Regions from separate parts of the Streptomyces sp. NPDC096136 genome, predicted to be linked through region 1. Evidence: riboswitches for the same ligand, from Rfam matches in the RefSeq annotation. Region 1 holds a riboswitch; each other region holds the start of a gene.

Region 1 (7,279 bases):
CTTGCGGAAGGAGAGCGTCACCAGGGTCTGGCCCACGGCGAAGGCGACCGCGCCGACGGCGATGACCAGCACCGACGGCAGCACGACCCCGGCCACGACGCCGAGGAACCCGGCGAAGGCGAGCAGGCGCCAGCGCAGCCGGGCCTTGTACTGCATCAGGACCTCGGCAAGCAGCCACAACGCGACGAAACCGAACGCGATGTAGAGGACCGTCATTCCCATGCAAGGCCCCTCTCGGTACGGCCGTACCGCGCGGGAAACGGGAGACGGCCGATCAGGCCCGCTGGTGCAGGCCCAGGTTCTCGTAGATCTCGAGGGTCGCCGTGGAATTGTTCAGCGTGATGAAGTGCAGTCCGGGTACACCTTCGGACAGCAGCCGCGCGCAGAACTCCGTGGCGAACTCGATGCCAATGGAGCGTACAGCGGCCGGATCGTCCTTGACGGCGAGCATGCGGTCTTTCACGGCGTCGGGGAAGACCGCATTGCTCAGCTGGGGCAGCCGGTCGAGCTGCTTGATGCCCACAACAGGCATGACCTCGGGGATGATCGGGGTCTCGCAGCCGGCCTTCTGGGCGCTGTCGCGCAGCCGCAGATAATTCTCCGGATCGAAGAACATCTGGGTGATGGCGTAGTCCGCACCGGCGCGGCACTTGTCCACGAAGTGTCGGATGTCCGTGTCCCAGTCCTCCGAGCGCGGGTGCATCTCGGGGAAGGCGGCGACGCCGACGCAGAAGTCGCCGGACTCCTTGAGCAGGCGCACGAGGTCGGCCGCGTAGTCCACGCCCTCGGGATGCTTGACCCAGGGGCCCATGGGGTCGCCCGGCGGGTCCCCGCGCAGCGCGAGCATGTTGCGGATGCCGGCGTCGGCGAACTGGCCGATCACGTGGCGCAGCTCGGCGACGGAGTGGTCGACGGCGGTGAGGTGCGCGACGGGTGTCAGCGTGGTGTCGGCGGCGATCTGCTCGGTGGCGCGGACGGTGCCGCCCCGGGTCGAGCCTCCGGCCCCGTACGTGACGGAGACGAAGCTCGGGGAGACCGCCTCGATCCGGCGGAGCGCGTTCCAGAGGTTGCGCTCGCCCTTCTCGGTCTTGGGGGCCCAGAACTCGAAGGAATACGAGGCTCCGGACGCGAGGAGGTCGCGGACCGTGTGTGCGCGGTCCGACCAGGTGGAAGCGGTACCAAGGGCCATACGGGCAGGTTAGACGCGCCCCGGCGGACGCCGAAGCGCTGTCCACCCCTTGGACGGATTTTTGGACACCTCGGCGCGCGCCCCGGCCGGGCGCGAGTTCCGCGCGAGCACGGTTCGAGGGGCCGCCGCCCGGGACGGGTCCGGGCGGGCCGGGCCCTGGCGGGGCGGGTCCGGGGCGGGTCCGGGGCCTCAGCCGAGGCGGGCGCGGACGCGCTTCGCCAGCTCGGCGGCGGCGGCGCCGGGGTCGGAGGCCTCGGTGATGGCGCGGACGACCACGACACGGGTGGCCCCGGCGTCGAGGACCTCGTCCAGGTTGCCGGCGTCGATGCCGCCGATGGCGAACCAGGGGCGGTCCTGGTCCAGGGAGGCCGCGTGGCGGACGAGGTCCAGGCCGGGGGCGTGGCGGCCGGGCTTGGTGGGGGTGGGCCAGCAGGGGCCGGTGCAGAAGTAGTCCACGCCCGGCTCGGCGACGGCGGCGTCGACCTCGGACTCGGAGTGGCAGGAGCGCCCGATCAGGACCTCCGGGCCGAGGATCGCGCGGGCGGCGGGGACGGGGATGTCGCCCTGGCCCAGGTGCAGGACGTCGGAGCCGATGGCGTGCGCGACGTCGGCGCGGTCGTTGACCGCGAGGAGCTTGCCGTGCCGGCGGGCGGCCTCGGCGAAGACCCGGAGGTGTTCGAGTTCCTCACCGGCCTCCATGCCCTTGTCGCGGAGCTGGACGACGTCCACCCCGCCGGCCAGGACGGCGTCGAGGAACTCGGGGAGGTCTCCCTGCCGCTTTCGGGCGTCCGTGCACAGGTAGAGCCGGGCGTCGGACAGCTGCTGCATGGGAGTACCCCTCTGGTGGTGGCGGTGTGCGGGCGGGCCGAGGCTACCCCGCCGGCCCGCACACCCGTGGATCAGCCGGTCAGAGGGCGAGCGCCTGGGCGCGGCGCTTCACCTCCGTGCCGCGATTCTCGCGCAGCGCCTGCACGGGGGTGCCGGGCAGGGTGGGGTCCTCGGTGAAGAGCCACTCCAGCATCTCCTCGTCGGAGAAGCGGTCGTCGCGCAGCACCGTGAGCAGGCCGACGAGTCCCTTGACGACCTTGTCGCCGTCGATGAACTGGGCCGGAACCTGCAGGGCGCGGTTCTCGCCCCGGCGTACGGCGATCAGCTGCCCTTCCTTGACCATCTGGCGGACCCGGGTCACCTCGATGTCGAGCATCTCCGCGATGTCGGGGAGGTACAGCCACGAGGGGACGAGGGCATCGATCTTTGCGTCAATCTCGGTCACGGGGACAAGCCTGCCACCTCGGCGGGACACCCGGTACCCGGCCCCGTCCGTCCGGGTCCGTCCGCGTAGGCGGGGATCCGCCCGGATCAGGGTCCGCGCCCGGTTGCGGGCCCGGCCGCGCGGCGGCGGGCCGGGCCCCGGGGCGGTGTCAGGCGGCGGCCGACTTCAGCGGTACGCCCGGGTCGGCGACCTTGGCCGGATCCACGGGGGCGCCCGACTCGATCAGCTTCCGCCCCTGGGCCAGGTCGCGGGGGCGGCCGACGGCCAGGACCGCGACGAGGGCGTCCCCGCGCAGCCAGCACACCGACCAGGCGTCCCCGTCCGGGTCGCCGCGCCACAGCAGGGCGTCGGCGCCGCCGTGGTGGCCGGCGTACTGCACGAAGCGGCCGAACTGCTCGGACCAGAAGTAGGGCACGGGGTCGTAGGCCTGTACGGCCTCCCCCGCGACGATGTTCGCCGCGACCGTGCGCGGGCCCTGGAGGGCGTTGTCCCAGTGGTGGACCAGCAGCCGGGTCCCGTAGCGGGCCGACGGGAAGGAGGAGCAGTCCCCGACGGCGTACACCCCGGGCAGGGAGGTGCGCAGGTGGGCGTCGGCGGTGACGGAGCCGTCGGGGCCCCGCTCGACGCCGCTGCCGTCGAGCCAGTCGGTGGCGGGCCGGGCGCCGACGCCGACGACGACGGCCCCGGCGGGCAGCTCGCGGCCGTCCGCGAGGAGCACCCGCCCCTCCTCGACGGCGGCCACCCGGGCGCCGGTGAGCAGGGTGGCGCCGGCGCCCTGGTACCAGCGGGCCATCGGGGCGGCGACCTCGGCGGGCAGGGCACCGGCGAGGACCCGGTCGGCCGCCTCGACCACGGTGACGGCGCAGCCGGCCTCGCGGGCGGCGGTGGCGAACTCGGCGCCGATCCAGCCGGCCCCGACCACGACGGTGTCGGGGGCGGCGGCCAGGACCGGGCGCAGCCGGGCGGCGTCGTCGAGGGTGCGCAGCAGGTGGGCGCCGGGGACGCCGCCGGTGCCGGGCAGGGTCAGGGGCGTGGCTCCCGTGGCCAGGACGAGGACCTCGTACGGGACCGGTCCGGCCTCGGTGTCCAGCTCGTGGTCGGCGGCGCGCAGGCCGGTGACCTCGGTCCCCAGGCGGAGCGTGATGCCGAGGCCTTCGAAGTCGACGTCGAAGGCCGAGTCCTCGGCCTTGCCGAGCAGTACCGCCTTGGACAGCGGCGGGCGGTCGTAGGGCTGGTGGGGTTCGGCGCCCAGCAGGGTCACGGGGCCGGTCCAGCCCTGTTCCCGCAGGGCCACCGCGGTCTGCACCCCGGCCATTCCGGCGCCGACGATCACGACACCGGGCTTCGTCTGTTCCGTCTGCTCACTCACACGGCCAGCCTAGTCACCTGACGACCCGTCAGGAAACTGGGGGCGGGGCGCCACAGGGAGGCAGCCTTACCCGCCACCGGCCCCGGGGTTACGCTGGCCACCGTACCTATCGCGGGAGTCCGGGCGCACCGGGCTGAGAGGGAGGCTGGCCGGCCTCCGACCGTACGAACCTGATCCGGGTCATGCCGGCGAAGGGAGGGGCTGGACGCCCATGCACGCATCCGACAAGGGATCCGACCACCGGGGCTGCGACGTCCTCGTCATCGGTGGCGGGATCATCGGCCTGGTCACCGCCTGGCGGGCGGCCCGCAGCGGCCTGCGCACCGCGCTCGCCGACCCCGACCCCGGCGGCGGCGCCGCCCGGGTCGCGGCCGGCATGCTCGCCGCCGTCACCGAACTGCACTACGGCGAGGAAACCCTGCTGGGGCTCAACCTCGCCTCCGCCGCCCGCTACCCGGACTTCGCCGCCGAGCTCTCCGAGGCCAGCGGCGGCATGGACCTCGGCTACCGGGCCTGCGGCACCCTGGCCGTCGCCCTCGACGCCGACGACCGCCTCCACCTGCGGGAACTGCACGCCCTCCAGCGCCGCTGCGGCCTGGAGTCCGAGTGGCTCACCGGCCGCGAGTGCCGCCGCCTGGAGCCGATGCTGACCCCCGGGGTGCGCGGCGGGCTGCGCGTCGACGGGGACCACCAGGTGGATCCGCGCCGACTCGCCGCCGCACTGCTGGCCGCCTGCGAGCGGGCCGGGGTGGAGATCCACCGGGCGGCCGCCCGCCGGCTGCTCGTCACCGCCGACCGGGCCTCGGGGGCGCTGCTCGACGACGGCACCGGGCTGCGCGCCGACCAGGTGGTCCTGGCCGCCGGCTCGCTCAGCGGCCGGCTGGAGGGCGTACCGGAACAGGTGCTGCCGCCCGTACGGCCGGTCAAGGGGCAGGTCCTGCGGCTGGCCGTGCCGCCCGCCTTCGCGCCGTTCCTGTCCCGGACGGTACGGGCCGTGGTGCGCGGCAGCCACGTCTACCTGGTCCCGCGCGAGAACGGCGAACTCGTCGTCGGCGCCACCAGCGAGGAGCTCGGCTGGGACACCACCGTCACCGCCGGCGGGGTCTACGAGCTGCTGCGCGACGCGCACGAACTGGTCCCCGGCATCACCGAGCTCCCCCTGGTCGAGACCCGGGCGGGGCTGCGCCCGTGCTCCCCGGACAACGCGCCGCTGCTGGGCCCCAGCGACCTGCCCGGTCTGCACCTGGCCACCGGCCACTACCGCAACGGGGTGCTGCTGACCCCGCTCACCGGCGACGTGATGGCGGAGCTGCTGACCACCGGCGCCGTGCCGGAGATCGCCCGCCCCTTCAGCCCCCGCCGCTTCTCCTCCACCCGTCAGGAGTCCCCCGCATGACCATCTCCGTCAACGGCGAGCCGCGCGAGCTCGCGGCCGGCACCACCCTCGACGCGGTGGTCGCCACCCTGACCACCGCCCCCTCCGGCGTGGCCGCCGCCCTCAACGAGACGGTCGTCCCGCGCGGACAGTGGCCGCACACCGCGGTCGGCGACGGCGACCGGGTCGAGGTCCTCACCGCGGTCCAGGGAGGCTGAGCGCCATGGCCGACGACCTGTTCACCCTGGGCGGCCGGACCTTCTCGTCCCGCCTGATCATGGGCACGGGCGGCGCCCCGAGCCTGGAGGTCATGGAACGCGCCCTGATCACCTCCGGCACCGAGCTCACCACGGTGGCCATGCGCCGCCTGGACCCGACGGTCCAGGGCTCCGTCCTGTCCGTTCTGTCCCGGCTCGGCATCGCGGTCCTCCCGAACACGGCGGGCTGCTTCACCGCCGGCGAGGCCGTCCTGACGGCCCGGCTCGCGCGGGAGGCGCTGGGCACGGACTGGATCAAGCTGGAGGTGGTCGCGGACGAGCGGACCCTCCTGCCGGACGGGGTCGAGCTGCTGGACGCGGCGGAGGTGCTGGTCGACGAGGGCTTCACGGTCCTCCCCTACACCAACGACGACCCGGTGCTGGCCCGCAGGCTGGAGGACGCGGGCTGCGCGGCGATCATGCCGCTGGGCTCCCCCATCGGCTCCGGGATGGGCATCCGCAACCCGCACAACTTCGAGCTGATCGTGGAGCGGGCCGGGGTGCCGGTCATCCTGGACGCGGGCGCGGGGACGGCCTCGGACGCCGCGCTGGCGATGGAGCTCGGCTGCGCGGCGGTGATGCTGGCCTCCGCGGTGACCCGTGCGCAGGAGCCGGTGCTCATGGCGGCGGCCATGCGCGACGCCGTCTCGGCGGGCCGGCTGGCCCACCGCGCGGGCCGCATCCCCCAGCGCCGCTTCGCGGAGGCCTCGTCCCCGCGGGAGGGCCGCGCCGCTCTGGACCCGGAGCGCCCGGCGTTCTGAGGGCCCGCCGCGAACCCCCCGCCCCCCCGCCCACGTCACAGGTGCGCTGCAAGGCGTGGACACCCCGGCCGGGGGTGGTGGGGGCCCTCGTAGAATCGCCGGGTGGATACGACCCTGGATGACCCCCTCGTCGGGCGCGTGCTCGACGGCCGCTACCGCGTCGACGCCCGCATCGCCGCAGGCGGCATGGCGACGGTCTACCGGGCCCTCGACACCCGCCTCGACCGCGTCCTCGCACTGAAGATCATGCACCCGGACCTGGCCGCCGACGCCGCCTTCGTCGACCGCTTCATCCGCGAGGCGAAGTCCGTGGCCCGCCTCGCCCACCCCAACGTGGTCGGGGTCTTCGACCAGGGCACCGACGGCCCGTACACGTACCTCGCCATGGAGTACGTCTCCGGCTGCACCCTGCGCGACGTCCTGCGCGAGCGCGGCGCGCTCCAGCCGCGGGCCGCGCTCGACATCCTCGAACCGGTCCTCGCCGCGCTCGGCACCGCCCACCGCGCCGGCTTCGTCCACCGGGACATCAAGCCCGAGAACGTGCTGATCGGCGACGACGGCCGGGTCAAGGTCGCCGACTTCGGCCTCGTGCGCTCCGTGGACGCCGCCACCCACACCACCGGCTCCGTCCTCGGCACGGTCTCCTACCTCGCCCCCGAGCAGATCGAGGACGGGGTCTACGACACCCGCGTGGACGTCTACGCCTGCGGCGTCGTGCTGTACGAGATGCTCACCGGCTCCAAGCCGCACACCGGCGGCACCCCCGCCCAGGTGCTGTTCCAGCACCTCAACGAGGACGTCCCGCCCCCGTCGGCCGCCGTCCCGGGGCTGCCCGCCGCGCTCGACGAGCTCGTCGCCCAGGCCACCGCCCGCACCCCCGGGCTGCGCCCCGCGGACGCCGCCGCCCTGCTGGGCCTGGCCCGCGAGGCGCGGGCGCGGATCGGCGAGGCCGAGCTGGACGCCGTACCTCCGCAGGCGCGGGCCGCCGAGCGGTCCGCAACCGAGGACCGCACCAGCGTGATCCCGCGCCCGGTCGCGGGGCAGGCGCAGGAGCA
Region 2 (7,279 bases), on a different contig from region 1:
GCGGGTCCGCGCGGCATCGCCTGCGACGCGGGCTGCCGGGCCTTCGACGTCCGGGGCATCGTCACCGACGACATCTACGTGGCCGGCGACGTCGCCCGCTCCCCGCACGCCCTCTTCGGCTACCAGTTCCTGTCGCTGGAGCACTGGGGCAACGCCGTGGCCCAGGCGGAGACCGCCGCGCACAACATGCTCAGCAGGAGCGCCGACCGCCGGCCCCACATGTGGGTCCCGGCGTTCTGGTCCTCCCAGTTCGGCGTCAGCATCAAGTCGGTCGGGGTCCCCTCGATGGGGACCGAGATCGTGATCACCCAGGGATCGCGCGCCGAGCGCCGCTTCGTCGGCGTCTACGGGTACCAGGGCCGCGTCATCGGGGCCGTCACCTTCGACCAGTGCCGCTGGCTGGACTTCTACGAGCAGCAGATCGAACAGACCGCGCCGTTCCCGCCGCCCTTCCCGACGGTGGACCGCAGGCCCGAGGGCGAACGTCCCATCCCCGCGGACTTCCCCGACCCCTCGGTGCCCACGCACGGCCCGACCATCACCCTGAGCGGCTACTCCCCGGCCGACCGGCGCATGACCTTCACACCGGCGCACAACTGAGCACGAGGACCTCTCATGACCCAAGGCATCCTGCGGCAGATCCTCGACTACTCCAGCCGTGCCAACCCGTACCCGCTGTACGAGGAGCTCCGCAAGAACCCGGTGTTCCACGACGGGGAAGGCCCGTACGTCGTCAGCACCTACCACGAGATCAAGGGCCTCCTGCACGACCCGCGGATCAGCTCCGACGCCCGCAACCTGGCGACGACGGCCGGCGACCCGCTGAACGAGGCCGACGAGGACGAGGGAGGGGTGCTGCCGCCGTCCTTCCTGAAGCTGGACCCGCCCGACCACGACCGGCTGCGCCGGATGACCAACCGCCCCTTCGGACCGCCGCACTCCCCGCGCCGGGTCGAGCAGATGCGCGGCGAGCTGGGCGGCATCGTGACCGGGCTGATCGACACGATCGCCGAGAAGGGCGACCCGGGCCGGATCGACCTGGTCGAGGAGTTCTCCTACCCCTTCCCCGTGACGGTGATCTGCCGGCTGCTGGGCGTGCCGCCCGAGGACGAGGCCCGCTTCCACGTCTGGGCCGACACCCTCGCCGCGAGCCTGGACCCCGATCCGGACGCGGACCCCGCCGAACGGATGAAGAAGACGCAGGACTCCCGGATGGAGCTCGGCATGTACCTGGCCGGGCTGATCGAGGAGCGGCGCAAGAACCCGACCGGGGACATGCTCTCGGAGCTGGCGACCGGGCAGGGACCGGACGGCACCATGAGCACGATGGAGGTGCTCAGCACGGCGGCCCTGCTGCTGATCGCCGGGCACGAGACCACCGTCAACCTGATCACGAACGGGATGCTCACCCTCCTGCGCCAGCCGGAGCACCTGGACCGGCTGCGCTCCGAACCGAACCTGGCCGTGCCGATGGTGGAGGAGCTGCTGCGCTACGAGCCCCCGGTGCAGCTGCTGCCGCAGCGCAGCACGCTGGCCGACATCGAGGTGGCGGGGGTGACCATCCCCAAGGGCTCCTCGCTCTGGCTGGTCCTCGCCTCGGGGAACCGCGACCCGAAGCGGTTCGAGGACCCGGACCGCTTCGACCCCGACCGCAAGGACGTCCAGCACCTGGGCCTGGGCAGCGGCATCCACAGCTGCTTCGGGGCGCCGCTGGCCCGGCTGGAGGCCGCGCTGGCCCTGAGCGAGCTGGCCCGCAGGCTGGAGAACCCGCGGCTGCTGGAGGACCCCCCGCCCTACCGGCAGAACGCGGTCCTGCGCGGCCCGCGCCACCTGCCGATCGCCTGCGACGGCATCCGCGCCGCCTAGGCCTCCCCGCGCGGGGGCGTCCCTAGGCCGAGGGGAGGACGACCACCTCGGAGGGCGTGAAGGCCACCGCGACCCGGTCCCCCGCGGCCGGCGCGGTGGCGAGGGCGCACTCCGCCTCCAGTGCGGGGCCCGACGCGGGCCGGAGCAGCAGCGCCACGTGCGTGCCCCGGAAGGTACGGGACTCCACCACGCAGTCCAGCCCGGCCGCGGCCGGCACCACCCCGGCCGGCCGGACCAGCAGCCGGTGCTCGCCCTCGGGCGAGCCGGCCGGTACGGGGACCTTCCCCCACGGGGTCGCGGCCGCGCCCCCGCAGACGGTGGCCGGGACCACGTTCTCGAAGCCGAGGAACCGTGCCACGAACTCCGAGGCCGGCCGCTGCCACACCTCCAGCGGGGTGCCCGCCTGGGCGATCCGGCCGTCCCGCATCACCACCACCCGGTCGGCCAGCGCGAAGGCCTCGCCCTGGTCGTGGGTGACGGCCAGCACGGTGGTCCCCAGCCGGGAGAACAGCCCCTGGAGCTCCACCACCAGCCGCTCGCGCAGCCCCCGGTCGAGCTGGCCCAGCGGCTCGTCCAGCATGAGCAGCCTCGGCGAGGGGGCCAGCGCCCGGGCCAGGGCCACGCGCTGCTGCTCACCGCCCGACAGCGAGGCCACGGCCCGGCCCTGGGCCCCGGGGAGCCCGACCAGGTCCAGCAGCCGCGCGACCCGCTCGCCCCGCTCCGCCCTCGCGGAGCCCCGCACGCGCAGGCCGAAGGCGACGTTCGCGCCGACGTCCCGGTGCGGGAAGAGCTGGTGGTCCTGGAACATCAGGCCGACCCCCCTCCGGTGCACCGGCACCCCGGCCTGGTCGGCGCCGTCGAGCAGCACGCGCCCGGCGGAGGGCGGCTGGAGCCCGGCCACCACCCGCAGCAGGGTGGACTTGCCGCTGCCGCTGGGCCCGAGCACGCAGACGGTCTCGTGCTCGGCGACCTCCAGGTCCACCGCGTCCACGACCGCGCGGTCGCCGAAGCGCACCGTCACCCCTTCGAGGCGCAGCAGGGTCATCAGAACTCTCCCGAGGTCTTGTCGGGTCGCAGTCGCTCCAGCACCAGCAGGGACACCGCGCACACCAGCATCAGAATCGTGCTCAGGGCCATGGCCTGCCCGTAGTTCATCCCGCCGGCCCGCCCCAGCAGCCGGGCCACGGCCACCGGCAGCGTCGGACGGTCCGGCCGGGCGATGAACACCGTCGCGCCGAACTCGCCCAGCGAGACCGCGAAGGCGAAGCCCGCCGCGATCAGGACCGCCCGCCGCACCAGCGGCAGGTCCACCTCGCGCCACACCCGCAGCGGCGACGCTCCGAGCACGGCCGCCGCCTCCCGCAGCCTGCCGTCGACCGCGCGCAGCACCGGCAGCATGGTCCGCACGACGAACGGCACCCCGACCAGGGCCTGGGCCAGCGGCACCAGGATCCAGGAGGTGCGCAGGTCCAGCGGCGGCTCGTCCAGGGTGATCAGGAACCCGAAGCCCACCGTCACGGCGGACACGCCGAGGGGCAGCATCAGCAGCGCGTCGAAGCCCCGGACGAAGCGGCCGGCACGCCGGGCCAGCGCCGCGGCCGCGAGACCGCCGACGGCCAGGGCGATGGCCGTGGCGGCGAGCGCGTACTGGAGGGAGTTCCAGATGGCCTCCAGCGGCGGCACCAGAAACGTTCCGCCCCCGGAACCGCTCTCCTGGAGCGCCCGGTAGAACCCGAACCCGTACCCGCCGGGCGCGTCCAGGGACCGCTCCACCAGCACGGCGAGCGGGGCCACGATCAGCAGCGCCACCGTCAGCAGCACCCCGCCCAGCAGCCCGCGCTGCGCCCAGCCGCGCGGCGGGTGCGCGGTGCGCGACGGGTCGACGAGCCGCAGCGCCGTCTCCCGCCGGCGCACGGTCCAGGCGTGCACGCCGAGGATGATCCCGACGGCGGCGAACTGGACCAGCGTCAGCACCGCGGCCGTCGACAGGTCCAGCAGCTGCGCCGTCTGCCGGTAGACCTCGACCTCCAGCGTGGCGTACGAGGGGCCGCCCAGGATCTGGACGACGCCGAAGGAGCTGAAGGTGAACAGGAACACCATCAGCGCGGCGGCGGCCACCGACGGCGCGAGCGCGGGCAGGGTCACCCGCCGCCAGGCCGTGAACCGCCCGGCGCCCAGCACCCGGGCGGCCTCCTCCTGGCGCGGGTCCAGCTGGGCCCACAGCCCGCCGACCGTCCGGACGACGACGGCGTAGTTGAAGAAGACGTGCGCGAGCAGGATCGCCCAGACGGTGGTGTCCAGCCGGACGCCCCACATCTCGTCGAGCAGCCCGTTGCGACCGACCAGTGCCAGGAAGGCCGTGCCGACGACCACGGTCGGCAGCACGAAGGGGACCGTGACCAGGGCGCGCAGCAGCTGTTTGCCGGGGAAGGAGAAGCGTGCGAACACGTACGCGCCCGGGAGCGCGACGAGCAGGGTGAGCACGGTCGAGGCGAGCGCCTGCCAGGTGGTGAACCAGAGCACGCCGGCGATGTCGGGCTGGGAGAGCACCTCGCCGATCCGGCCGAACTCCCAGCCCGCGTCCGTCCTGAACCCGCGGCCGACGATCGCGGCGACGGGGTACGCGAAGAACAGCCCGAAGAAGGCGAGCGGCACGGCCATCAGGGCCAGCCTGACGGCGGTGGCCCGCCCGCCCTCCTTCGGGGAGCCGTCGCGGACTACTTCACGACGATCGAGGACCATGCCTTGACCCACTGGTCACGGTTCTTCGCGATGGTCTCGGGGGCCACGTTCTCCGGCTTCTCGACCACCACGCCGTGCTTGGTGAACACCTCCGGCAGCTTCGCGTCCTTGACCACCGGGTTCACGAACATCTGGAGCGGCATGTCCTCCTGGAACTTCTTGCCGATCAGGAAGTCGATGAGGGCCTTGCCGCCCTCCTCGTTCTTCGCGCCCTTCAACAGGCCCGCGAACTCGACCTGGCGGAAGCAGGTGCCGGTGGCCACGCCCGTGGGGGCCTCGGCCGGCTGGGGGTCGCCGTAGAGGACCTCGACCGGCGGGCTGGAGGCGTAGGAGACGACCAGCGGGCGGTCGCCCTTGGCCTTCTTGCCGCCCGCGGAGCCGGAGAACCGCTCGTTGTAGGCCTGCTCCCAGCCGTCGACGACCTCGACGCCGTTGGCCTTGAGCTTGCTCCAGTAGTCCTTCCAGCCGTCCTCGCCGTACTTGCCGACGGAGGCGAGCAGGAAGCCGAGGCCGGGCGAGGAGGTCGCGGCGTTCTCGGTGACGAGCAGGTTCTTGTACTCCGGCTTGAGCAGGTCGTCCAGCGTCTGCGGCGGGGCGATCTTCTTGTCGGCGAAGTAGGCCTTGTCGTAGTTGACGCAGATGTCGCCGGAGTCGACCGGCGTGACCCGGTGCTGCGGGTCGAGGAGGTACTCGGGCTTGACCCCGGCCAGGCCCTTGGCCTCGTACGGGGTGAAGATCCCGTTGTCGAGGGCGCGGGAGAGGAGCGTGTTGTCGACGCCGAAGAAGACGTCGCCGCGCGGGGAGCCCTTGGTGAGGATCTCCTGGTTGAGGGCGGCGCCGGCGTCACCGGACTTCAGCACCTTGACGGTGTAGCCGCTCTGCTGCTCGAACTCCTTGAGGACCGGTTCGGACACGACGAAGGAGTCGTGGGAGACGAGCGTGATCGTCTTGGACTTCGGGGCCCCGCTCGCGGCGGCCCCCTCCTCGTTCTTGGCGCCCCCGCCGCACGCGGCGAGCGTGCCGACACCGAGGGCCGCGGCCAGCGCCGCACCCGCGATCTTCTTGGTGGTGCTCACGGTTCATTCCTCCTGGGTATGACCAGGAGAAGACGCGGCCCCGCCCGGGCGCTCGGATGGAGCGGGCGCCCGGGCAGGGCGCAACAGCTTGAGGTGGTGACCGAACTTCCTACCCAGAATGACCTGGGCGAGGTTCAGAGGGTCTGCGGCCACGGTGCTCGATCCGAAAACGTGTTGCCGCACTCTCAGCGCTGTGGCGCTCCCCTGTCGGAATATGCAGATGTACGCGGGCCAGACTACCGCTCGCTCGCCGCGAGCTGCCCGCACGCTCCGTCGATCTCCTGGCCACGGGTGTCCCGGACGGTCACGGGCACGCCGTGGCGGGCGATGGCCTCGACGAAGGCCTTCTCGTCCTCGGGGCGCGAGGCGGTCCACTTCGAGCCGGGCGTCGGGTTCAGCGGGATCAGGTTGACGTGCACGCGCTTGCCCTTGAGCAGGCGGCCGAGGAGGTCGCCGCGCCAGGCCTGGTCGTTGATGTCGCGGATCAGGGCGTACTCGATGGAGACCCGGCGGCCGGACTTCTCGGCGTACTCCCAGGCCGCGTCGAGGACCTCGCGGACCTTCCAGCGGGTGTTCACGGGGACGAGGGTGTCGCGCAGCTCGTCGTCCGGGGCGTGCAGGGAGACCGCGAGGCGGCACTTGAAGCCCTCGTCGGCGAACCGCAGCATGGCCGGGACCAGGCCGACGGTGGAGACGGTGATGCCGCGCTGCGACAGGCCCAGGCCGTCGGGCTCCGGGTCGGTGAGGCGGCGGATGGCGCCGACGACGCGGTTGTAGTTGGCGAGCGGCTCGCCCATGCCCATGAAGACGATGTTGGACAGGCGGGCGGGGCCGCCGGGGACCTCGCCGTCGCGCAGGGCGCGCATGCCGTCGACGATCTGGTGCACGATCTCGGCGGTGGACAGGTTGCGGTCGAGGCCGGCCTGGCCGGTGGCGCAGAACGGGCAGTTCATGCCGCAGCCCGCCTGCGAGGAGATGCACATGGTGACCCGGTCGGGGTAGCGCATCAGGACGGACTCGACGAGGGTGCCGTCGTGCAGCTTCCACAGGGTCTTGCGGGTGGTGTCGTCGTCGCAGCTGATGTGCCGGATGACGTTCATCAGCTCGGGCAGCAGCTCCTGCTGGAGCTTCTCGCGCGAGGCCGCCGGGATGTCGGTCCACTCCGCCGGGTCGTGGGCGTAGCGGGCGAAGTAGTGCTGGGAGAGCTGCTTGGCCCGGAACGGCTTCTCGCCGATCGCGGCCACCGCCTCGCGGCGCTCGGCCGGGGTGAGGTCGGCGAGGTGCCGGGGCGGCTTCTTGGCCCCTCGCGGGGCGACGAAGGTGAGCTCACCCGGAGCGGGACGGGGGGCCATGCGGTACTCCTCGGTACGACGGGGTGGGGGTCACCCCGCGCATGCAGGGCCGGTCCGCGGCGTCGGCCGCCGGACGGAAAGGGCGCGCCGCGTGGAACACGGCGCGCCCTCCAGGATAACCCGGCCCGGAACCGTCAGCCGGTGCCGACGAAGGCGGCCAGCAGCAGCCAGACGACCGGGGCCGTCGGCAGCAGGGAGTCGAGGCGGTCCATGATGCCCCCGTGGCCCGGGAGCAGCGTGCCC
Region 3 (7,279 bases), on a different contig from region 1:
GCAGAGGGCGCTGCGGCTGCTGGAAGCGGCGAGCTCCCATTGCGGGGGAGCCCCGGCGAAACAGCTGGCGCGCGAGGCCGGGCTCCCGCTCCCCACCGCGTACCACCTGCTGCGCACCCTGACGCACGAGGGTTATCTGCGCCGGGAGGGCGGGGTGTTCGTCCTCGGTGACGCGGCCGGCCGGCTGGCGGACGGAGGGCTTCAGCAGAAACGTCGCAGCATGATCCTCGATTCGCTCGCGCACTTCCGCGACGCGGTCGGGGCCCCCGTCTACTTCGCGGTCTACCGTGAGGGTGAGATCGAGGTCATGGGTGTCTCGGACACCCCGGCCAACCCCGCCTGCGAGGAATGGGCCGATTTCCGCGCCACCGCGCACGCGCACGCCATCGGGCAGTGCCTGCTGGGGCAGTTGGACGAGAAGGCGCGCAGGGACTACTACGACCGTCATCCGGTCGAGGGCATCACGCCGTACACCGTGCGGGACATGCGCACGCTGGAGGAGCGGATCGGCTCCCTGGGGCGGATGCAGCCGGTGACCGAGCATCAGGAGTACGCCCTGGGCACGGTGTGCGCGGCCATCCCGATCACCGCCGGCGACGCCGCCGCGACCATGGCCATTTCTCTCCCTGTGCACCAGGAATCCCGCTTGCTGTGTGTAGTCGATCGGCTACGGAGTGAAGTAGGCGCGCTGTTGAGCACCCTCTCGTTCTCTATCAGTATCTGAAAACTCACTCCTTGTGATCTGCTGGCGCTTCCACCACCCTTGTCAAGAGGGCCCTGGGGGATCATTCCTGGCCACTTCCACTACAGCGGGGTAGGCAATGCGCGAGTCGGTACAGGCAGAGGTCATGATGAGCTTCCTCGTTTCCGAGGAGCTCGCGTTCCGGATCCCGGTGGAACTCCGGTACGACGCCCGTGACCCCTACGCCGTACGCCTGACCTTCCACCTTCCCGGAGACGCCCCGGTGACCTGGGCGTTCGGCCGGGAGCTGCTCCTCGACGGCATCAACAGGCCCTGCGGTGAAGGCGACGTGCACATCGCTCCCACCGAACCGGGAGAGCTCTCCGACGTCCACATCCGCCTCCAGGTCGGCGGTGACCGGGCCCTCTTCCGTGCCGGTGCGGCCCCGCTCGTCGCGTTCCTCGACCGGACCGACCGGCTCGTCCCGCTCGGTCAGGAGCGCAGCCTCGGCGACTTCGAGGAGACCCTCGACGAGGAGCTCGGCAGGATCCTCGCGCAGGCGCAGCAGCAGAACGGGCAGAACGCGGGCTGAGGGCCCGCTCCCCGGGCCCGTCCCCCGCAGCCCCTCAGCGCTTGCGCCGCCGGCCCCGCCCACCGCGGGCCGCCGGCGCGGCCTGGGCGGGGACGGCGCCCGCGGCGGTGGGGGCGGGCCGGTCCGCGGACACCACCAGAGCGGCCAGCGCCGTGGTCACCGGGACCGAGGCGACGAGTCCGATGGAGCCCACCAGGGTCCGTACGATCTCCTCCGCCACCAGCTCGCTGTTGGCCACCGTGCCCATGCTGCTGTTCGCGATGGAGAACAGCAGCAGCAGGGGGAGCGCCGCGCCCGCGTAGGCCAGGACGAGGGTGTTGACCACGGAGGCGATGTGGTCCCGGCCGATCCGGATGGCCGCCCGGTACAGGGCGCGCGGACCCATGTCAGGGTCCGCCTGGTGCAGTTCCCAGACGGCGGAGGTCTGGGTGACGGTCACGTCGTCGAGGACGCCGAGCGATCCGATGATCACGCCTGCGAGCAGCAGGCCGCTCATGTCGATGTTCGGGTAGAGCCCGTGGATCAGCCCGGTGTTGTCGTCCGTGTTCCCGCTCAGGAACGCCCAGCCGATGAACAGCGAACCCAGCAGTCCGATCAGCAGCAGCGAGACCAGGGTGCCGAGGACGGCGACCGAGGTCCGGGCGGTCAGCCCGTGGCACATGTACAGGGCGATCAGCATGATCGCGCTGGCGCCGACGACCGCGACGAGCAGGGGGTTCGAACCCTGCAGGATCGCCGGGAGGATGAAGAGGGTCAGCACCCCGAAGCTCACGACGAGCGCGACGAGCGCGAACAGCCCGCGCATCCGGCCGACGACGACCACCGCCACCGCGAAGATGGCCGCGAGCAGGATCATCGGGAACTTGCGGTTCAGGTCGATCACGGAGTACTGGAGGTCGCGCGGCGCGTTCGGCGCGTACGCGACGACCACCTCCTGGTCCATCTCCAGCTGTCGTGGCGCACCGGGCTGGACGATTTCGAAGAAGACGCGCCCCTTGTCCGGTCCGGTGCCGACCTCGACGGTGGCCCTCTTGCAGGCACCGGGCCGGGCCTCGCGCCCCTGGGGGGCGGGACCGTTGCCGGTGGGCGGGACTTGCGAGGCGTTGACCGACTTGCAGTCGACGTCGGAGATCGCGACCACCTTCGCCTGCTGCGTCTGGCGGTCGAAGCCCACCCCGGTGCGCTCGTGGCCGGGGGCGCCGCCGGGCCAGAGCACCACCAGGCCGGCGAAGACGGCGACGGCGAAGGGGATCAGTACGGCGGAGATCACCTTGCGCAGGTGCCTGGATCCCGGGGCCGCCGGCCCGTGGCCGTGGCTGTGGCCGTGTCCGTGCGCCTGTCCGTGGTCGTGTCCGTGGTCATGTCCGTGCGCCTGCCCGTGGGAAGGCCCATGGCCGTGGGAAGGGTCCTGCGGGCCGTCGGCCGCATGCCCGGGGGACGCATGCTCGTGGCCGGTGTGGCCCCAGGTTTCCGTGGGCTGGTTGGGGGGCTGCGGCGAGGTCGTCACCGGCAGATCATCGCAAGAGATGAGGGGGCCCACTGTTCAGCACGCCACAGATGACGCTAGCGTGGGGGCTACTTTGCACAACGCGGGAGCTCGGAGCACCGGGCTGAGAGGGCGCTGATCACCGTACGCGCAGCAGATTGCGTACGGGAGGAGGCTGCGTCGACCGCCGAACCTGTTACCGGGTAATGCCGGCGTAGGGAGATCAGGTCTCATGACCATTCAGGACGCACGCACGCCTGCCGTCGACCAGGGCGCCGACGGCCAGACCGAGCGCCAGCCCGGCTGGCACAAGGGATACCTGGCGGGTTCCCGCCCGGACATCCGGGTGCCGGTCCGCCAGGTCCACCTCACCAACGGCAAGGACGTCACGCTCTACGACACGTCCGGTCCGTACACCGACCCGCAGATCGAGACCGACGTGCGCCGCGGCCTGCCGCCGCTGCGCGAGAACTGGATCATCGGCCGCGGTGACACCGAGGAGTACGCGGGTCGTCCCGTGCGCCCCGAGGACGACGGCATCAAGCACACCTCGCCCCGCGGCGGCCTCAAGAACCTCGACGCGGTCTTCCCCGGCCGCCCGCGCCTCCCGCGCCGGGGCCGCGGTGGCCAGGCCGTCACGCAGCTCGCGTACGCCCGCCGGGGCGAGATCACCCCGGAGATGGAGTACGTCGCGATCCGCGAGAACGTCTCCCCCGAGGTCGTCCGCGAGGAGATCGCCGCAGGCCGCGCGGTGCTCCCGGCCAACGTGAACCACCCGGAGATCGAGCCGATGATCATCGGCAAGCGGTTCCTGGTGAAGGTCAACGCCAACATCGGCAATTCGGCCGTCACCTCCTCCATCGAGGAGGAGGTCGACAAGATGACCTGGGCCACCCAGTGGGGTGCCGACACGGTCATGGACCTCTCGACCGGCCGCAACATCCACACCACGCGCGAGTGGGTCCTGCGCAACTCCCCCGTCCCGATCGGCACCGTGCCGCTCTACCAGGCGCTGGAGAAGGTCGACGGCCGTGCCGAGGACCTGACCTGGGAGATCTACAAGGACACCGTCATCGAGCAGGCCGAGCAGGGCGTCGACTACATGACGGTCCACGCCGGCGTGCTGCTGCCGTACGTGCCGCTGACGGCCCGCCGCAAGACCGGCATCGTCTCCCGCGGCGGCTCGATCATGGCCGCCTGGTGCCTGGCGCACCACAAGGAGAACTTCCTCTACACGAACTTCGAGGAGCTCTGCGAGATCCTCGCGGCGTACGACGTCACGTACTCGCTCGGCGACGGCCTGCGCCCCGGCTCCATCGCGGACGCCAACGACGCCGCGCAGTTCGCGGAGCTGAAGACGCTGGGCGAGCTGAACACGATCGCCAAGCGGCACAACGTGCAGACGATGATCGAGGGCCCGGGCCACGTCCCGATGCACAAGATCAAGGAGAACATCGACCTCCAGCAGGAGATCTGCGAGGAGGCGCCGTTCTACACGCTCGGCCCGCTGACCACGGACGTCGCGCCCGCCTACGACCACATCACCTCGGGCATCGGCGCCGCGATGATCGCCTGGTGGGGCACCGCGATGCTCTGCTACGTGACGCCCAAGGAGCACCTGGGCCTGCCCAACCGCGACGACGTGAAGACCGGTGTCATCACGTACAAGATCGCGGCCCACGCGGCGGACCTGGCCAAGGGCCACCCGGGTGCCCAGGAGTGGGACGACGCCCTGTCGGACGCGCGGTTCGAGTTCCGCTGGGAGGACCAGTTCAACCTGGCCCTCGACCCCGACACGGCCCGTGAGTTCCACGACGAGACGCTCCCGGCCGAGCCGGCCAAGACCGCGCACTTCTGCTCCATGTGCGGTCCGAAGTTCTGCTCGATGAAGATCTCCCAGGACATCCGCCGTGAGCACGGCGGCGACCTGAAGGCAGAGGAGATCGAGGCGGGCATGGCGGAGAAGTCCGCCGAGTTCGCCGCCTCCGGCAACCGCGTCTACCTGCCGCTGGCGGACTGAGCCGACCGTCCGGACCGTCCCGCGACCTCATGGGGGGAGTTGCGGGACGGTCCGGACGGACCGCCGGGAAAACGGGGTCTTGCGCTGGAGTGCGCTCCAGCTCCTAGAGTGCGGCCGCATGACCATGCGATACCGGAATCTGGGCGGGACCGGCATAGAGGTGAGTGCCCACTGCCTCGGCACGATGATGTTCGGGGCGGTGGGGAACCCGGACCACGCGGAGTGCGAGCGGATCATCCACGCCGCCCTCGACCAGGGCATCAACTTCGTGGACACCGCCGACATGTACTCGGCGGGCGAGTCCGAGGTGATCGTCGGCAAGGCGCTCAAGGGGCGGCGGGACGACGTGGTGCTCGCCACCAAGGTCCACTTCCAGATGGGAGAGGGCCGCAACCGCAGCGGGAACTCGCGGCGCTGGATCGTGCGGGCCGTCGAGGACAGCCTGCGGCGGCTGGACACCGACTGGATCGACCTCTACCAGGTGCACCGGCCCGACCACTCGACCGATGTCGAGGAGACGCTGTCCGTCCTGGGCGACCTCGTCAGGGCCGGGAAGATCAGGTCCTTCGGCTGCTCGACCTTTCCCGCCGAGGAACTGGTCGAGGCCCATCACGCCGCCGAGCGCCGGGCCCTGCCCCGGTTCCGGACCGAGCAGCCGCCGTACTCGATCCTCGCGCGCGGCATCGAGGCCGACGTGCTGCCCGTCGCCCGGCGTTACGGGATGGGCGTGCTGACCTGGAGCCCCCTCGCCTCGGGCTTCCTGAGCGGGAAGCACCGGCTCGGCAGCCCGGTCGACCTGACCACCGGGCGGGCGAAGCTGCACCCGGCCCGCTTCGACCCGGCGATCCCCGGCAACGTGGCCAAGCTGGAGGCCGTGGAGAAGCTCGTCACGATCGCCGACGACCTGGGCTGCACGCTGCCGGAGCTGGCCGTGGCGTTCCCCGTCGCGCATCCGGCGGTCACCTCGGTGATCATCGGGCCGCGCACGATGGAACAGTTCGAGTCCCTGGTGAAGGGGGCCGGGCTGGTCCTCGACGACGAGGTGCTCGACCGGATCGACGAGGTCGTGCCGCCGGGCGTGAACCTCTACCACCCGGACGGCGTCTGGCGCCCGCCGGCCCTCACGGACGCCACCCAGCGGCGGCGCCCGCTCGGCGACCGGGCCGCGGGCTAGACCGTCCCTCCGGCAGGGAGGGGTCAGACCCGGCGCTTGGCGCGGCGTTTCGCCGGGGGGCGGCTCCCGGCGGAGGCCGGGAGGGGGGCGGACGGACGTTTCACGTGAAACATCGCCGGATCCAGCCTGCTCCGTGCGAAGTCCAGGTTCCCGGCGACCCGTTCGCGGTGCTCGTCGGGCATCCTTCCTTTGCTCAGCAGGCGCTCGCAGCACTCCAGCGACTCGCGGTACTCGCCGACCCAGTAGGCGGCGATCGCGAGTTCGTCGAGCGCCCGCCACTCGTGCCAGGCGTGCTCCACGAAGAGGACGTCCTTCGGGCAGGGGATACGAGCCGCCTCCTTGGCGAACACATAGGCCAGCGGCCACCGCTCCTCCACCCGGCAGAGGCCCGCCAGGTCCCCGATCGCCTCGGCCCGCGAGGGCCTGCTCTCGAAGGCGCGGAGGTAGCGGTCCATCACCTCGGCCGCGGGCCTGCCCAGGCCCGCGGCGGCCCGTGCGGCGTAGACCCGGGCGAGGTACGTCTCCTCGTAGAAGCCGACCATGGACGCCCGGCGGTCGTAAGCGGCGAGGGACTTCTCCTGCTCGCCCGCGTCCCGCCAGCTCTGCCCGAGGTAGAACACGTAGCGGGCGTTGTCGGGCTCCTTGGCCAGCCCCTCTTCGAGGAGGGCCGCATCGCGCAGGTACTTCTGCCGCTGACCTCCCTCCCGGAGCCGGGCGCCCCCGCCGATGCTGAGGATGTGGGCGCCGCCGAGCGTTCCCAGGCTGTACTCGCCGCCGCAGTCGATGTACTCGTGGAGCACGCCGACGTACCGCCAGGGCAGGCGGGTGGAGACCAGCGCCGCCCGGTAGTGGACGATCGGCCCGTCGTGCAGGGCGATCCGGTACGCGTCGAGGGTCAGCTCCGGCATCCGGAACCCGGGCTCCACCTCCATCGCGTCGTCGGCGTCGATGAACAGCAGGTAGTCGGCAGTGTCGCGGGCGAGTTCGATCGCCTCGGTCCGGCTGCCGTCGAATCCCTTCCAGGGGCGTTCGTGGAGGGTTCCGGGGAGGTCGCCGAAGCAGTCCCTGATGACGTCCTGGGTGCCGTCCGTCGAGCCGGTGTCCACGATCACCCAGGTGTCGATCAGGGGACGTACCGAGTCGAGGCATTTCCGGATCGTGGGGGCCTCGTCCTTGACGATCATGTTCAGACAGACTTTTGGTCTCACGGGTCCCGTCCGCTGGTGTGGGCCGTGCGTTCTGGCGGCCGGCCGGGTCGGATGGATCGTCGGGGACTCTAGGGAGGGCACGCGGGGGACCGCCGGGTGGCGCGCCGGGAAAGTCCG

What was found. A riboswitch is a leader RNA that binds a small molecule or an ion and turns the genes downstream of it on or off. The one in region 1 is predicted to bind thiamine pyrophosphate.
Region 2: it holds a riboswitch for thiamine pyrophosphate, as region 1 does, so the genes downstream of both, ACIRBY_RS27920 (thiamine ABC transporter substrate binding subunit) here and thiO (glycine oxidase ThiO) in region 1, are expected to answer to the same signal.
Region 3: it holds a riboswitch for thiamine pyrophosphate, as region 1 does, so the genes downstream of both, thiC (phosphomethylpyrimidine synthase ThiC) here and thiO (glycine oxidase ThiO) in region 1, are expected to answer to the same signal.

What each region holds. Positions count from the first base shown of each region.
Region 1 is NZ_JBIWFZ010000004.1:242,853-250,131, reverse strand. It holds gene ACIRBY_RS10340 (hypothetical protein) at 1-222, opposite strand, end outside; gene metF (methylenetetrahydrofolate reductase [NAD(P)H]) at 275-1,189, opposite strand; gene thiE (thiamine phosphate synthase) at 1,379-2,017, opposite strand; gene ACIRBY_RS10325 (Rv2175c family DNA-binding protein) at 2,097-2,462, opposite strand; gene ACIRBY_RS10320 (NAD(P)/FAD-dependent oxidoreductase) at 2,611-3,831, opposite strand; TPP riboswitch at 3,933-4,045, shown strand; gene thiO (glycine oxidase ThiO) at 4,043-5,227, shown strand; gene thiS (sulfur carrier protein ThiS) at 5,224-5,424, shown strand; gene ACIRBY_RS10305 (thiazole synthase) at 5,430-6,224, shown strand; gene pknB (Stk1 family PASTA domain-containing Ser/Thr kinase) at 6,327-7,279, shown strand, end outside.
Region 2 is NZ_JBIWFZ010000016.1:88,802-96,080, reverse strand. It holds gene ACIRBY_RS27940 (NAD(P)/FAD-dependent oxidoreductase) at 1-600, shown strand, start outside; gene ACIRBY_RS27935 (cytochrome P450) at 616-1,866, shown strand; gene ACIRBY_RS27930 (ABC transporter ATP-binding protein) at 1,889-2,911, opposite strand; gene ACIRBY_RS27925 (ABC transporter permease) at 2,911-4,608, opposite strand; gene ACIRBY_RS27920 (thiamine ABC transporter substrate binding subunit) at 4,584-5,684, opposite strand; TPP riboswitch at 5,773-5,900, opposite strand; gene rlmN (23S rRNA (adenine(2503)-C(2))-methyltransferase RlmN) at 5,921-7,036, opposite strand; gene ACIRBY_RS27910 (phosphatidate cytidylyltransferase) at 7,171-7,279, opposite strand, start outside.
Region 3 is NZ_JBIWFZ010000005.1:365,811-373,089, forward strand. It holds gene ACIRBY_RS13600 (IclR family transcriptional regulator) at 1-724, shown strand, start outside; gene ACIRBY_RS13605 (SsgA family sporulation/cell division regulator) at 822-1,274, shown strand; gene ACIRBY_RS13610 (YibE/F family protein) at 1,309-2,781, opposite strand; TPP riboswitch at 2,854-2,998, shown strand; gene thiC (phosphomethylpyrimidine synthase ThiC) at 2,993-4,780, shown strand; gene ACIRBY_RS13620 (aldo/keto reductase) at 4,905-5,954, shown strand; gene ACIRBY_RS13625 (glycosyltransferase) at 5,978-7,138, opposite strand.